2 regions of the Shewanella sp. 10N.286.48.B5 genome follow, and region 2 is predicted to be linked to the other one. Evidence: predicted binding sites of a transcription regulator. Region 2 holds the regulator's gene; the other holds the start of a gene.

Region 1 (4,436 bases), on a different contig from region 2:
TTCGTAAATCAACTCAGAAAAAGCATCATCAAGTTCAAAGCGATGATAGTGAGAACGAGTAAATAAATTCGTTACCCTTTTACTCGCAACCTTGTGTTGAGGCTCTTGCTCAAGTTTAGGTAACTCGTTGATTTGAATCGTTGGTGTTATTGCCCAAGCCGAAAAACCGACAAATAAAGTGGCAATCGACGCAGCCAAAGTGAGTTTTCGCATCAACAAGTTACTCCTTAAATGATCACGATAATAAAATATGCTCTGCACGAACTTTAACAATTAAACCCGTATCAAGCTGTACATGGATATCTTCTTTCTTGATGTCAGTGATAACACCAGGTACAGGGTTTTGCCCTAACTTGACACTAACACGTTGTTTTTGCTTAAGCTCGTCAAATTTAGCAGCAACATAATTAATTTTAGGCGCTGCAGGTTTTGCAGGCTTAGCTGGACGGTCTTTTTTAACCGGCGCTTTAGCTGCAGGTTTTCTTGCTGGCTTTTTAGGGGCCGCTTTAGCCGCTACAGCTTGACGCTTAGCTTTGGCTTTTTCTTGACCTTCTTTCAACGTTTGTTGAGCGTGGTCAATATGTTCTTGCTCCAATTCGCCACAATCTTGACCGTCAAGATCGATACGTTGAACACCCGCTTTAACGCCTTTCAAGTAGCGCCAGCTGCTTGTATAACGTCTAAGTGCTACACGTAATTGTGTTTTACTTACTTTAGAATCATCAGCCAACCTAGCAGCTAAATCTTGAAACAACCCAATTTTTAATGGCTTAGTTTCACCTTCTGCAATAAAGCATAAAGGAAATGTTTCATATAAATACGCTAAAACTGCGTTGGTGTCGGTCAACTTGTCTGTTGATTCCATTTTTACTTCCACGTTATAAAAGGGACTGAGTCTCAGCTTTCTTTGCGAGTACAGTCGTTTATCTTTCGTTAAACAGATCTTGCTTAACGTTCAAATTAGCACTTCTTATTCGATTGCTAAAGCAATTGAAACATGCTTTAACAAATTAACTCACTTAGCTGTAATTTTACAGTAAATAAATTTTATCCATAGCAATGCGCGCTGTTCGGTATTATAAAGCTCATGGCAGCGATTGCGACCCGCAATTTGCTATATTTGGTCGCTAATTAAGCAAATAGGCAAGATTCAAAGCTTTTTACTAGCATTTCTAAGCCTTTTCTATCGTCTGTATCAAAACGATTCAATGATGGGCTATCAATATCTAATACCGCAACTACGTCATTGCCTTGGCGAACAGGGACTACAATTTCAGAATTACTGGCAGCATCACAGGCAATATGTCCTGCAAATTGATGCACATCTGCCACTAATTGTGTTTCATCATTTGCCGCTGCTGTGCCGCATACACCTTTACCGATCACAATACGTGTACAAGCAACTTTTCCTTGAAACGGACCAAGAACGAGTTGTTCTTCACGCTTAATATAGAAGCCAACCCAATTTATATCATCTAAGTTGTCATTTAATAACGCTGAAAAGTTTGCCATTCCTGCAATAAGGTCGTCTTCACCGGTCATTAATGCCAGTACTTGGCGGTTTAATGTGTCATAAAACTCAGCTTTCATTTTCCATCCTAAGTGAGGTTTTTATTATTCTGCAGCCGCTTTTTTAGTGGCTTTTTTGTTTGCTGTTTTGGGTGTAGCCGCTTTAGGCTTTACGATCCCTTTTAATAAATTTGCAAGTTCATCCTTGTTAGATGCAAGATAAAAAGCAAGTTTTTCGACACTATTTTCCTCTATTTCCAGCTCAGCGCCAGAAATAAAAGGCACTAAGTTATCCGCAATGTCGAGCATTTTGTCGTAGGCGTCAGCTTCTTTCTTAGATGTAAACGTCATCTTCTCAACCCCTTCTCTTACCACGACAAACTTTGTTATTACAGCCATGATTAACCTCTTACTGTTTTTATATACAGTGCATAGAGTGTCATAGAACTAACTTCTGATGCAAGTATTCTGATTATTCTGGTATTATTAGGTTTTATTGTAACTTGATAAATAATATTTCCACTGTGTTTTTAATCAAAACAAAGCGTTTTTTATTATTTTATTGCTCATTAATATTTCACTACATGGACGGTTTTCCTTTATCTATGCCGAAAAGTCTTGACCCGAACACCATTATATTATGCCGCTCCTGTGACTTAGCCGTTCAAAAGCGCGCCTTACCGTCTAATGTTCGCGCGTTATGCCCTCGCTGCCATACGGCACTTTATGACGTTCCTTACTGCTCAATCAATGGCATGCTTGCCTTGTGTATCGCGGCATTATTATTTTATATTCCGGCTAACTTTTTACCCATCATAGAAATCAACTTTTTAGGCAGTGTGCGAACAACAACAGTTTTTGAAACGGCTGTGACGGTGTGGCTGCAAGGTTATTGGATAGTTGGCATCGCTGTGATGGCGGCAGCGGTCATTGCCCCGGGATTATTAATTTTATCGATTTTATTACAAGTCACCATAGTTAAACTTAAATTGCACTCCTGTTTTTGGCAAAAGACATATCGCGCACTGCTTAAAAACCATGCGACCTTATCGCAACTTACTATGCTTGAAATTTACGTCATTTCATTTTTAGTAGCTGCGTTTAACTTGTCTGACTTCTCAGATATTTATTTAGGCATGGGCACCTTCTGTTTTTGTATGCTGTTTTTAGTTATCTTATTTTTACAACGGGAATATAATTTAGAACATATGTGGGGAATGGCTTATGAGCGCTAACACTCCTGCGCGGCAAGGAATACAAATCGGTTTTTGTTTATGCACTGTTTGTCGAAAAATCAATAACATCAGTCGTGACCGTTGTAGTCGCTGTGATTCTAAAATCCAAACACGTAATCATGCCAGTTTACAGCAAAGTTGGGCGTTATTGATTACCGCAGCCATTTTGCTGATCCCAGCTAATATCTACCCAATCACTGTGCTCACCAATCAGGGCAAAGTCACCTATGACACCATATTTACTGGTATTGTGCATTTGGTTCACTCTGACATGATCCCTATTGCCATTATTGTCTTTACTGCCAGTATATTGGTGCCTTGGCTAAAAATTATAGGCTTAGCGATTTACTTAATCGCTATTAGCTTTAATCTGCCAGTTTCTAAAAAGAAACTCATGATAGGCTTTCATATTATTGAATGGATTGGCAGATGGTCGATGCTGGATTTATTTGTTATTGCGTTAACTGTCGCCGTCGTTAATATGGGGCAATTACTTGATGCTAAACCCGCACCTGCAGCAACCGCATTTGCGTTAGTCATTTTACTGACTCAGTTAGCAGCAAAGGTATTAGATACTCGTTTACTTTGGGATCGCTTGGAAAAAAACAATGACACAAATTGAATCACCAAAAGTTGTTAAAAAGAAATTATTCTCGCCGATTTGGTTATTACCGATTGTTGCCTTGGCCCTTGGCGCTTGGCTTGGTGTAAAAAGCATCAAAGAATCAGGTATCGAGATTATTGTGCACTTCCCTAATGCCGTTGGTATCGATATCGGTAAAACCTTAGTCAAATACCAAGGTTTGACCGTTGGTAAGGTGACAGATATCAGTATCGACAATGAATTGTCTGGCGTTAATGTCAAAATTATTATGGATTATCGCTCTGAACCATTTCTCAATAAAAATTCCAAGTTCTGGTTGGTCACGCCTAAAGCCAGTATCACTGGTATTGAAGGTTTAGATACCTTGTTTTCAGGCAATTATATTGCCGTTCAACCCGGTGATGGCAGCTCAGCATCTGAATTTGTCGCCTTAAAAGATGCGCCAACTATGCTTCCTGATACTAATGGGGTGCTTATTACGCTGACCACCTCAAAATTAGGCTCACTGGATATCGGCTCAATGGTGTTTTACCGTCAAATACCTGTAGGGAAAGTTGTAAACTATCGCTTAATTGACAGCGGTACCATTAATATCAGCACGTTTATCGAGCAACAGTACGCCCATTTAGTGACACAAGAGTCCCAGTTCTGGAACGTGTCAGGTCTAAAAATTGATGCGTCTATGTCGGGCATTAAAGTCAATACCGAAAGCTTGGCATCGCTGCTCGCTGGCGGAATTAGTTTTAATTCAGTCGCTAATTCTGCCGCGGCGCAAAATGGTGACAACTTTGTGCTTTACCCTGATGAACAAAGTGCTGTCAAAGGCATCGAATTCACTCTGCTAGCCGATAATGCTGATGAGATTAATCAAGGCTCAACGTTAGTTTATCGCGGCATTGATGTGGGTAAGATTCATCAAACCCAACTAACTGAAAACGGCGTGAAGTTTTTAGCTAAGTTTGATAGTCAATACCAACACTTATTAAACGCAGATACCCAATTTTGGATTGCAGGTGCTGATATTTCTTTAGAGGGCGTTAAGCACGCTGCAAGGTTGATCACTGGTAGTGTAGTCAATGTACTACCTG
Region 2 (4,436 bases):
CTGTGGTTGAGGTAAATTTATTCAGCGACAAACATTGCTCAACTAGGTCATGAGCTGAGCCCTCAGCCACCGACGCATACTCAGTATAAGGAACATCCTTTAAGATTTTCAGGTAGAGGTCTAGCTGGGTTTCAAGCTCACTGCGCTGCAGGGCGTTTTGCTCTGAAGCCAGCAGCGCCATACTTGCTAATGTCACCGAACTCGCTGCGGCGGCGCCATTGATGTTAGTCATCACTTTATTGGCCAATACATTTACTGCTGGCGTTAACCATGATGGCTTTTGATCCGGATCTTGAGCAATTTCTTCACGCCAATTTGGCGATTGTTGATTTAAAAATTGCTGCACATTGATTGGCTCGCCAAAGTTAACGTAACCTTGGCCAAAGTTGCCTAATTTACGCAGCGCACCAAAGACCTGCCACACTGATTCTTTTTGCTTTTTCTTACCGCTTAACTCTTTATGATAGGTGGACACTTCCATCACATGATCATAACCAAGATAAACTGGCACTAAGGTTACTGGGCGTTCAATGCCCCGCAGTACACAGTTAACTGTCATCGCTAACATGCCGGTCTTAGGCGCTAATAAACGACCGGTACGAGAACGACCACCTTCGGTGAAGTATTCAACCGAATAGCCTTTAGCAAATAACTGATCTAAATACTCACGAAACACTGCGGTATAAAGTTTATTACCGTTAAAGCTACGACGAATAAAGAAAGCACCACCACGGCGGAACATAGGGCCTGCTGGCCAAAAGTTTAAATTAATACCGGCGGCAATATGCGGCGGCACCATGCCTTGGTAATACAAAATATACGACAGCAGTAGGTAATCCATGTGGCTACGATGGCAAGGCACATAGACAATTTCATGACCATCATGATGCAGCTTACGCACTTTTTCAGCGCTTTTAATGCTAATACCGCTGTATAACTTATTCCACAACCAAGTAAGAAAGCGCTCAGCAATACGCACTAAGCTGTCTGAGTAATCCGCTGCAATTTCATCTAAATACTGAATAGCTTTTTCGCGGGCTTTGTCTTCAGGAATTTTTTTATTAAGCGCTTCTTCTTTTATCGCTTGAGCAATGGCATCAGACTTTAATAATGAGTTGAACATTGCCTGACGATTTGGCAGTTGTGGGCCTGTCATCACTTTACGTTGGCGTCTAAAGTGCACTCGCGCCACACGGATAAGTTTATGCGCAATACTGACATCAGTGCCGTGTTCATCAGCCATATAACGTAGCGACATAGCATTTGAAAATTGAATAAAGCTATGGCGACCTAAGAACAAAATCATCAACCATTTACGTAACCAGGTCGGGTTTTCACGCTCAAATACGGCTGCGGTCATGGTGTCATCTTCTTTACCAGGGATACGTCCCCAATACAGACTCACTGGCACCAATTGAATATCAAGTTGATCATTTTTTTTATGTAAGGCTAATAAGCTGGTGAAGTTATCAACAAATTTTTCGCCACTTAAACGCTTGCCAAATAGAGGCTTACGACCTTCAATACACACAATTCTAGGGGTATTTAAGCCATCAACGTCTAGTCGCTCATAAGGGCTCGGTAAGCCATATTTGGCGGTCACTTCATTTAATGCCGCAATATCACTGAGTGATTCTGTCTTCATCACATAGACCACTGGTTTATCTGGGTCTAAGTTCAGATCGGCAAAGGGATCTTCAGGCACAACAACCGTGTGCACCATCAGTTTTTGAATCCAACGTAATGATTTTGCTATGATTGAGTCAGGTTTTAACATGAGTGTTCGCATATTCAACATCAATTAATTGGCCATAGAATACCAGATAATGGTTCAGTTTCACTAACAAGGGTCTATACAGAGAATATTTGTTCAGTAAAAATAGCCATATCCGAATAACAACCAACCTATTTTCAATCAACACTACTGTATAAATATACTGTTTAAACAAACGATGTGAGAAATAGCCAATTTCATCGGTTTAAAAAGCTGACTTACCTTCATTAACTAAATAATTAAATTACATATACTTAACCGTGCCCCCATATATAGCCAACAAGAATTAGATGATAATAGTTAAATTAATTTGGTTAATACTTGCGCGACCACCGATACTGTATATAATGACAGTCACTGTATAAAAAAACAGGAATCAATATGAGACCTTTAACGCCACGCCAAGCTGAAATATTAGAGCTAATTAAATGTAATATCGCCGAAACAGGTATGCCGCCAACTCGTGCAGAAATTGCAACTCGATTAGGCTTCAAAAGCGCCAATGCCGCTGAAGAACACTTAAAAGCACTGGCAAAAAAAGGCTGTATTGAAATTATTCCTGGTACCTCTCGCGGGATCCGCATGGTGCAGGTGGAGGAGGAAGTTGAAGCAGGCTTACCACTTATCGGCCAAGTTGCTGCAGGTGAACCTATCCTTGCTCAAGAGCATGTTGAACAGTATTTCCAAGTTGACCCAGAAATGTTTAAGCCCAATGCTAATTTCTTACTACGCGTTCGAGGCGACAGTATGAAAGACATTGGTATTTTAGAGGGCGACTTATTAGCAGTGCATAAAATGCAAACTGCCACCAATGGTCAAGTTGTAGTGGCACGTCTTGAAGACGATGTAACCGTGAAAAGATTTGAAAAGAAAGGCAATATTATTTATTTACATGCTGAAAATGCAGAATATGAGCCGATTAAAGTTGATTTAAGTTGCCAAAACCTAACGATTGAAGGGCTTGCTGTTGGCGTTATTCGTAATGGAGGTTGGTTATGAACACATTAATAGGCAATGCACCGCGTCACCCTGGATTATGGGTAGATATGGCATCTGATCCCTTACCCACTAAACAAGGGATTGAAACCAAGCGCACCCAAAACCAAGGCTTAACTGAATTGACTCAATTATGCAGTCAGTTAGCCATTTTAAGTCAGCAAGGCCGTTGGATTGTACTGATTAATCCGCCGCATATCGGTTATAAGCAAATTCTTGCTAATGCCAATGTTCGTATGGACAGAGTATTGTTAGTTCACACCAAAGATGAAGTCGAAACCCTGTGGGCGATGGAAAAAGCGCTCACTAACGGTACTTCAAGTGCAGTAATTACTTGGACACCACCATTAGATGCCCGCGACAATCGCCGCATTCAATTGGTTGCCAAAAATGCCTTAGCCCAAGGGCTTATCATTGAAGATGTAAATACTCACTTACCTGAAGGCGACCCATTAACGCAAACTTTAGCAGTACCGACTCGGGTAAACCTTACCTCGTTTCACTAGTAAAATATGACTAAAAAAGCCCTTCACTACGCTGAGGGGCTTTTTTTTTGCACTTTTTTCAGCAAATTAGATGATAAAGTGATCTTGATCAATATTTAATCTCCAAGTAATGTAGTTAACAAGGTAGTAACAATTTATCGTACTGCCGAGAATAAATGTCAAAAAGATACAAACGCTATTAAAAGATTGAGCTGGTACCGTGCGGTATAGAAAGCCTTGAATGTAAAGCGTCAAATATAATTGATAAGTTCAGTATTAGGTACAAGTGTGGCACCGTAACGTAATAACATAATTGAGTTTTCAAGCTCAAAGCCACCGTGTACTTTGAAATGATCAAACTTTTTCGGGTATGAAAAGTTTGCATAGAGCAGAGTATTACTGTGTGGCTTTTCTTTGTAATTGCAATTCGCAATTAGCAGAGGAGTAGTCTTGTGAAGCGATTGTTGTACGGATTAATGGTGGCGTTGCTTGCAACCCCACTCACAGCGGCAGAGATGCCCTTAAACATGACTCAAGGTGTAACAGAGATCAGTGGCCAGGTTTACGACCTGCATATGATTATTTTGTATATCTGTTGCGCCATTGGTGTCGTGGTCTTTGGGATCATGATTTATTCCATGATCTATCACAGAAAATCTAAGGGTGCAGTTGCAGCCGACTTTCATGACAGTACCAAGGTTGAAATAGCTTGGACAGTATTGCCATTTCTAATCCTAATTGGCATGGCAATCCCAGCAACAAAAACGCTGATTGCTATGGAAGATCCCAGCGATGCTGAACTGACAGTCAAAGTGACGGGCTCTCAATGGAAATGGCATTACAGCTATTTCAATGAAGATGTCGAGTTTTTCAGTTTATTATCTACCCCAGCAGACCAAATTACTGGCACCGCAGATAAAACCGACACCTATCTTTTAGAGGTCGATAAGCCGCTGGTTTTACCAATAAATCGTAAAGTACGTTTTTTAATGACCTCGGATGACGTTATCCACTCTTGGTGGGTACCAGCATTTGCCGTTAAAAAAGATGCAAATCCTGGTTTCATCAATGAAGCTTGGACTAAAATCGATAAAATAGGTACTTATCGAGGCCAATGTGCCGAACTATGCGGTAAAGATCATGGCTTTATGCCTATTGTTGTTGAAGCCGTTTCTGAAGCA

What was found. Region 2 encodes LexA, which represses DNA repair genes until DNA is damaged. Its sites were predicted from a motif close to TACTGTATNNNNATACAGTA; they were not measured.
Region 1: the regulator LexA is predicted to act here: its motif matches at 1,920-1,939, upstream of BCU57_RS05230 (YebG family protein).

The regions. Positions count from the first base shown of each region.
Region 1 covers NZ_MCVG02000001.1:1,208,229-1,212,664, reverse strand. The annotation lists gene prc (carboxy terminal-processing peptidase) at 1-213, opposite strand, end outside; gene proQ (RNA chaperone ProQ) at 236-865, opposite strand; gene BCU57_RS05235 (GAF domain-containing protein) at 1,132-1,590, opposite strand; gene BCU57_RS05230 (YebG family protein) at 1,615-1,908, opposite strand; gene BCU57_RS05225 (paraquat-inducible protein A) at 2,115-2,744, shown strand; gene BCU57_RS05220 (paraquat-inducible protein A) at 2,734-3,366, shown strand; gene BCU57_RS05215 (MlaD family protein) at 3,353-4,436, shown strand, end outside.
Region 2 covers NZ_MCVG02000004.1:170,081-174,516, forward strand. The annotation lists gene plsB (glycerol-3-phosphate 1-O-acyltransferase PlsB) at 1-1,777, opposite strand, end outside; gene lexA (transcriptional repressor LexA) at 2,156-2,773, shown strand; gene BCU57_RS19705 (cell division inhibitor SulA) at 2,770-3,276, shown strand; gene coxB (cytochrome c oxidase subunit II) at 3,708-4,436, shown strand, end outside.